3 regions of the Pseudomonas kielensis genome follow, and region 3 is predicted to be linked to each of the others. Evidence: predicted binding sites of a transcription regulator. Region 3 holds the regulator's gene; each other region holds the start of a gene.
The links. The regulator sigma-54, encoded in region 3, starts transcription at its own class of promoters, with help from an activator protein. The targets are predictions, from matches to a motif close to ANTGGCATNNANNTTGCTNT.

Region 1 (2,249 bases), 620 kb from region 3:
CCGCGGCGCTACTTCTGCAACCAGTGCCACGTGCCGCAGCAAGACGTGAAGCCGTTGATCAACAACAGCTTCAAGAACATTGACCAGGTGCTGCAAGACGAAATCAACCGCAAGCAGAAACCCTGAGGAGTGGTCATGAAGTCATTGTGGGTACTGTTCAAAGACTACTGGCAGATCCTGCGTCGCCCCAGCGTTCACTACAGCCTGGGGTTCCTGACACTCGGCGGGTTTATTGCCGGGGTGATTTTCTGGGGCGGATTCAACACCGCGCTGGAGGCGACCAATACCGAGAAGTTCTGCATCTCCTGCCATGAAATGCGCGACAACGTGTTTGTCGAGCTGCAGGAAACCATTCACTACACCAACCGCTCAGGGGTGCGCGCCACCTGTCCCGACTGCCACGTACCGCACGAGTGGACCCACAAGATCGCGCGCAAGATGCAGGCGTCAAAAGAGGTCTGGGGCAAGGTGTTCGGCACCATCAACACCCGCGAGAAGTTTCTCGGCATGCGCCGCGAACTGGCCGAGCACGAGTGGGCCCGCCTCAAGGCCAACGACTCTCGCGAGTGCCGCAATTGTCACAACTTCGAGTTCATGGATTTCACCCGCCAGGGCAAGCGCGCCGCCAACATGCACTCCACGTCCCTGGCCAGCGGCGAGGCGACCTGCATCGACTGCCACAAAGGCATCGCCCACAAGCTGCCCGACATGAGCGGCGTCAAGGGTTGGTAGCCCTCCTGTCCGGCGCATTGCCGTAAAGCGGCATAAGCGCGCCGGTTTTTCGTCTCTGCCGTCTGCCATCTTCTTCCTCTGGATCGACCCAAGTCCTGTGTTTAAAGGACCTGGGGCCTCTGCGCGCAAGTTGGTCTGCAAATTGCTAAAGCCTTGCCAGTACAGCAGTGGGCGGCAAACGTCCGGCATGCAGAGGAAAGACTGTGGACAAGTACCTTTATGTGGCCATGACCGGCGCCAGCCAGAACGCGCTGGCGCAAAAGGCCCATGCCAACAACCTGGCCAACATCTCCACCAACGGTTTCCAGAAAGACCTGGAGCAGGCGCGGTCGATGCCGGTGTTTGGCGACAGCTTTCCGGCGCGGGCCTTTGCCCTGTCCGAACGTCCGGCCACCGACTTCAGTCCGGGCTCGCTGGTGGAAACCGGGCGTGACCTCGACGTGGCGGTCAGCGGCAACGGCTGGATTGCCGTGCAGAACCCCGACGGCAACGAAAGTTATGTGCGCACCGGCAGCCTGAATGTCGATGCCCTGGGTGTGCTGCGTGCCGGCAACGGCATGCCGGTGATGGGCAATGGCGGGCCGATTGCCGTGCCGCCCGAGCAGAAGATCGAAGTCGGCCAGGACGGCACCATCAGTATCCGCGCCATGGGTGAAGGCCCGCGCGTGATGGCCGAAGTCGACCGCATCAAGCTGGTCAACCCGGACCTGAAGAACATGACCAAGGGCCTCGACGGTTCGATCCACACCAAGGACGGCCAGCCCGCGCCGGCCGATGCCAACGTGCAGCTGGTGTCGGGTTTCCTGGAGTCGAGCAACGTCAACGCGGTGGAAGAAATGACCTCGGTGCTGGCCCTGGCCAAGCAGTTTGAGCTGCACGTCAAAATGATGAACACCGCCAAAGAAGACGACCAGGCCATGGCTCGGGTCTTGCAGATCAGCTAATTATCAGAACGTCGCGCCGTAAAACAGGCGCACGAGGAGAATCGAATGCTTCCGGCTCTATGGGTTGCCAAAACAGGCCTGTCCGCCCAGGACACCAACCTGACGACCATTTCCAACAACCTGGCCAACGTCTCGACCACGGGCTTCAAGCGTGACCGTGCCGAGTTCCAGGACCTGCTGTACCAGATCAAGCGCCAGCCGGGTGCCCAGTCGACCCAGGACAGCGAACTGCCGTCGGGCCTGCAATTGGGTACCGGTGTGCGCATCGTCGGCACCCAGAAAAACTTCACCGCCGGCAGCCTGCAAACCACCGAGCAGCCGCTGGACATGGCCATCGACGGTCGTGGCTTTTTCCAGGTCCTGCAGCCGGACGGGACGACCTCCTACACCCGTGACGGGACCTTTCACCTGGACTCCAACGGCCAGATCGTGACCGCCAGCGGCTATGCCCTGGAGCCGGCCATTGTCATCCCCGCCGAAGCCCAGACCTTCACCGTGGGCCGCGACGGCACCGTGTCGATCACCATCGCCGGCAACCCGGCCGCCCAGGTGATCGGCAACCTGCAAACCGCC
Region 2 (2,249 bases), 2.9 Mb from region 3:
GCCGTGAAAGCGCAGCGCGTGCGGGTCCTGCCAGCGATTGCCGAGCCCGTCGGCGTAATCGCCCAGCAAGCGTGGCTCAATGGTGTCCACGGGGGTGTCGAGGTAGTCGGCGGCGCTGAGCAACTGTGCGGTGCTGCGGCGGTTTTCCGGGCTTTGCTCGATGAACCGGCTGGCTTCCAGGATCGCCATCACCAGCGCCCGGGCGGTATTGGGGTATTGCTCGACGAAGGCGCGCGTGCAGCCGAGGACTTTTTCCGGGTGGTCAGGCCAGATGGCCTGGCTCGTTGCCAGGGTAAAGCCGAGGTTCTGCTGCACCGCGCTGGCGCTCCAGGGTTCGCCCACGCAAAACCCGTCGATGCGCCCGGCCTGCAAGTGCGCGACCATTTGCGGCGGTGGCACCACCACGCTGGTGACATCCTGCAGCGGGTGAATGCCCTGGCTGGCCAGCCAGTAGTACAACCACATGGCGTGGGTGCCGGTGGGGAAGGTCTGGGCAAAGGTGAGTTTTGGGCGACTTTGGTGCACGTGCCGATCCAGTGCCTCAGGACTGGTCACGCCCAGGCGTTGCAGGCCGTGGGACAGGTTGATGCTCTGCCCGTTGTGGTTCAGGCCCATGAGCACGGCCATCTCGGTGGCGGCGACGCCTCCGATGCCCAGGTGTACCGCGTACACCAGGCCATAGAGGCTATGGGCGGCGTCCAGTTCGCCGCTGGTCAGCTTGTCCCGCAGGTTGGCCCAGGATGTTTGGCGCTTGAGGTTCAAGGTCAGGCCATAAGGCTGGGCAAAGCCCTGGGTGGCGGCTACGACCACCGAGGCGCAATCGCTCAGGGCCATGAACCCCAGGTTGATTGAGGTCTTTTCCGGCGCGTCGCTGCCGTTGACCCAGGCCAGCGGGCCGACTGATGGTTCGTTCATCGGGAGTGCACCTTGCAGAAAAAAGCGTCGCCCCGGGCCCCTGTGCAAGCCAGGTCGGATGACGACGCCATGGTCGTTCGACTCATCCCGGCGTTGGCATGAGTACGGATAGGCTTCACGGTGCAAGGCATATGCCATTGCCGAGGGATTTGTACATGTGCCTCGCCTGCGACCCCGATGCCCGGCTATAATCGCCGCCTTATTTTGCCGCCGACCGAGTCAAGCCCGCCCATGTATACCCTGGCCCGCCAACTGCTGTTCAAACTCTCCCCGGAAACCTCCCACGATCTGTCCCTGGACTTGATCGGCGCGGGCGGACGCCTGGGCCTGAACGGCTTGCTGTGCAAGGCCCCGGCCCATGTGCCGGTGAATGTCATGGGCCTGGACTTCCCCAACCCGGTTGGCCTGGCTGCAGGCCTGGACAAGAATGGCGCGGCCATCGACGGTTTTGCCCAGCTTGGTTTCGGGTTTGTCGAAATCGGCACCGTCACCCCGCGCCCGCAACCGGGTAACCCCAAACCACGGATTTTCCGCTTGCCGCAAGCCGAGGCGATCATCAATCGCATGGGGTTCAACAACCTCGGCGTCGATCATCTGCTGGCCCGGGTTGCCGCGGCCAAGTACAAGGGCGTGCTGGGGATCAACATCGGCAAGAACTTCGACACCCCGGTCGAGCGTGCGGTGGACGACTACCTGATCTGCCTGGACAAGGTCTACGCCCACGCCAGCTATGTCACGGTCAACGTCAGCTCGCCGAACACCCCGGGCCTGCGCAGCCTGCAGTTCGGTGATTCGCTCAAGCAACTGCTCGCCGACCTGGCCACGCGCCGCGCCGAACTGGCCCTGCGACATGGCAAGCATGTGCCCCTGGCGATCAAGATTGCCCCGGACATGACGGACGAAGAAACCGCCCAGGTGGCGCAGGCGCTGATCGAAACCGGTATGGACGCGGTCATCGCCACCAACACCACCCTGAGCCGGGTGGGCGTCGAAGGCATGGAGCACGGGGACGAGATGGGTGGCCTGTCGGGCGCCCCGGTGCGTGAGAAGAGCACCCACACGGTCAAGGTGCTGGCGGCGGAACTGGCAGGGCGCTTGCCGATCATCGCGGCGGGCGGGATCACCGAAGGACGGCACGCGGCTGAGAAAATCGCCGCGGGTGCCAGCCTGGTGCAGATCTACTCGGGCTTCATCTACAAGGGCCCGGCGCTGATCCGTGAATCGGTCGACGCCATCGCCGCCCTGCGCTGATACCGCGCCTGTTTACGACGGCTACGCCGCCGAACGCAGGCTGCGCCAGCGGCTACAGACAGGAATAAAAAAGGGCTCCTCAA
Region 3 (2,249 bases):
ACGGTCCAGCTTGTCGGTCAGCAGGTCAATGGCGGCATACATGTCCGTATGCTCGGCATTGGCGACCACTTCTCCGCCGGGGATATGCAGCGTGGCTTCGATTTTCTGCAACAGCTTCTCGACATTCATCGTGACTTGCACGTTGGTGATCTTGTCGAAATGCCTCTCCAGTCGGTCGAGTTTTTCGCCGATGTAGGTGCGCAGAGGTTCGGTAACTTCCAGTTGGTGTCCACTGATGTTGACTTGCATACAGCTTCTCCTTCGTTGCCAGTGCATAAGGCGGCAGGCCGAGTTGCCTGCCACTAGGGTGTCTGCGAAAGATTTCGAAAACACCCTGGAACGCGGTGGCGTGGCCCGTTACATCAATCGCTTGCGTTCGCTCGAAGGCGCGATCCCGAGGGATTCACGGTACTTGGCGACGGTACGACGGGCTACCTGAATACCTTGTGCCTCCAGTAAACCAGCGATCTTGCTGTCACTCAACGGCTTTTTCTGATTTTCCGCGGCAACCAGTTTTTTGATGATCGCGCGGATCGCCGTGGACGAGCATTCGCCGCCTTCGGAGGTGCTGACGTGGCTTGAGAAAAAGTATTTCAGCTCATAGATACCGCGCGGGGTATGCATGAATTTTTGCGTGGTGACCCGGGAAATCGTCGACTCGTGCATGCCCACCGCTTCGGCGATGTCATGCAGGACCAGCGGCTTCATCGCCTCGTCGCCATATTCGAGAAAGCCGCGCTGGTGCTCGACGATCTGGGTGGCCACTTTCATCAGGGTTTCGTTGCGGCTTTGCAGGCTCTTGATGAACCAGCGTGCCTCTTGCAACTGATTGCGCATGAAGGTGTTGTCGGCGCTGGTGTCGGCGCGACGCACGAAACCGGCGTACTGAGGGTTGACCCGCAAGCGCGGTACCGACTCCTGGTTCAGTTCCACCAGCCAGCGTTCGTTGTCCTTGCGCACGATCACATCGGGCACCACGTATTCGGCTTCGCTGGACTCGATCTGCGAGCCGGGCCGCGGGTTGAGGCTCTGGACCAGTTCGATGACCTGGCGCAGTTCGTCTTCCTTGAGCTTCATGCGCCGCATCAACTGGCTGTAGTCGCGGCTGCCGAGCAGATCGATGTAATCACTGACCAGGCGCTTGGCCTCTGCCAGCCAAGGGGTCTTGGCGGGCAGCTGGCGCAATTGCAGCAACAGGCACTCACCCAGGTTGCGGGCGCCGATGCCGGCGGGCTCGAATTGCTGGATGCGATGCAGGACGGCTTCGATTTCGTCCAGCTCGATGTCCAGTTCCGGGTCGAATGCCTCGAGAATTTCCTCGAGGGTTTCGTCCAGGTAGCCCTGATTGTTGATGCAGTCGATCAGGGTCACGCCGATCAGGCGATCGGTGTCGGACATCGGGGCCAGGTTCAATTGCCAGAGCAGGTGGCTCTGCAGGCTTTCACCGGCGGAGGTGCGGGTGGTGAAATCCCACTCGTCGTCATCGTTGCTGGGCAGGCTGCTGGCGCTGGTCTGGTAGACGTCTTCCCAGGCGGTGTCGACCGGCAGTTCGTTGGGAATGCGTTCGTTCCATTCACCTTCCTCGAGGTTATCCACCGTGGGGGCGGTTTCCTGGTAGGAGGGTTCCTGGACGTCGGTGTTGGGTTTGTGCTCGATGTTGTCCGCCATAGGGTCGGCGTTATCGAAGTCGTCGCCTTCTTCCTGGCGTTCGAGCATTGGATTTGACTCCAAGGCTTCCTGGATTTCCTGTTGCAGGTCCAGGGTCGACAATTGGAGCAGGCGGATGGCCTGTTGCAGCTGCGGTGTCATCGTCAGCTGCTGGCCCATTCTCAAGACTAGCGATGGTTTCATGGCTGGGGCTTAACACCTTATTCGCCGGCGCACGTGCGCCATCCACTACAGGGCGCCGGAGCGCCAAACTTAAGCAAATTATATGCCTGAAACTGAAGTGTTTGCCTAGAGCGTCATGACAATAAAAATATTCAGGCTTTCATTGACAATGCGCTCTACCGGCAGGCCAGACGCCTCGCTGCTTAAAGGCGGAACTCGTGGCCCAGGTACACTTCCTTGACCAGTTCGTTGGCCAGGATGGTTTCAGCGTCACCTTCTGCGATCAGTTGACCATCGTTCACGATGTAGGCGGTTTCGCAGATGTCCAACGTTTCACGCACGTTGTGGTCCGTGATCAGTACGCCAATGCCCTTGGCCTTGAGGTGATGGATGATCTGCTTGATGTCACCGACCGAAAT

Region 1: Q1W70_RS03020 (flagellar basal body rod protein FlgF) is a predicted target of sigma-54. The motif match lies at 862-881, and genes of this name have one in related genera.
Region 2: Q1W70_RS19135 (CmpA/NrtA family ABC transporter substrate-binding protein) is a predicted target of sigma-54. The motif match lies at 1,035-1,054, and genes of this name have one in related genera.

What each region holds. Positions count from the first base shown of each region.
Region 1 is NZ_CP130043.1:582,890-585,138, reverse strand. Features, by position in the region: gene Q1W70_RS03030 (nitrate reductase cytochrome c-type subunit) at 1-126, shown strand, start outside; gene Q1W70_RS03025 (cytochrome c3 family protein) at 136-732, shown strand; gene Q1W70_RS03020 (flagellar basal body rod protein FlgF) at 936-1,676, shown strand; gene flgG (flagellar basal-body rod protein FlgG) at 1,722-2,249, shown strand, end outside.
Region 2 is NZ_CP130043.1:4,073,642-4,075,890, forward strand. Features, by position in the region: gene Q1W70_RS19135 (CmpA/NrtA family ABC transporter substrate-binding protein) at 1-915, opposite strand, end outside; gene Q1W70_RS19140 (quinone-dependent dihydroorotate dehydrogenase) at 1,147-2,166, shown strand.
Region 3 is NZ_CP130043.1:1,198,624-1,200,872, reverse strand. Features, by position in the region: gene hpf (ribosome hibernation-promoting factor, HPF/YfiA family) at 1-249, opposite strand, end outside; gene Q1W70_RS05940 (RNA polymerase factor sigma-54) at 358-1,851, opposite strand; gene lptB (LPS export ABC transporter ATP-binding protein) at 2,034-2,249, opposite strand, start outside.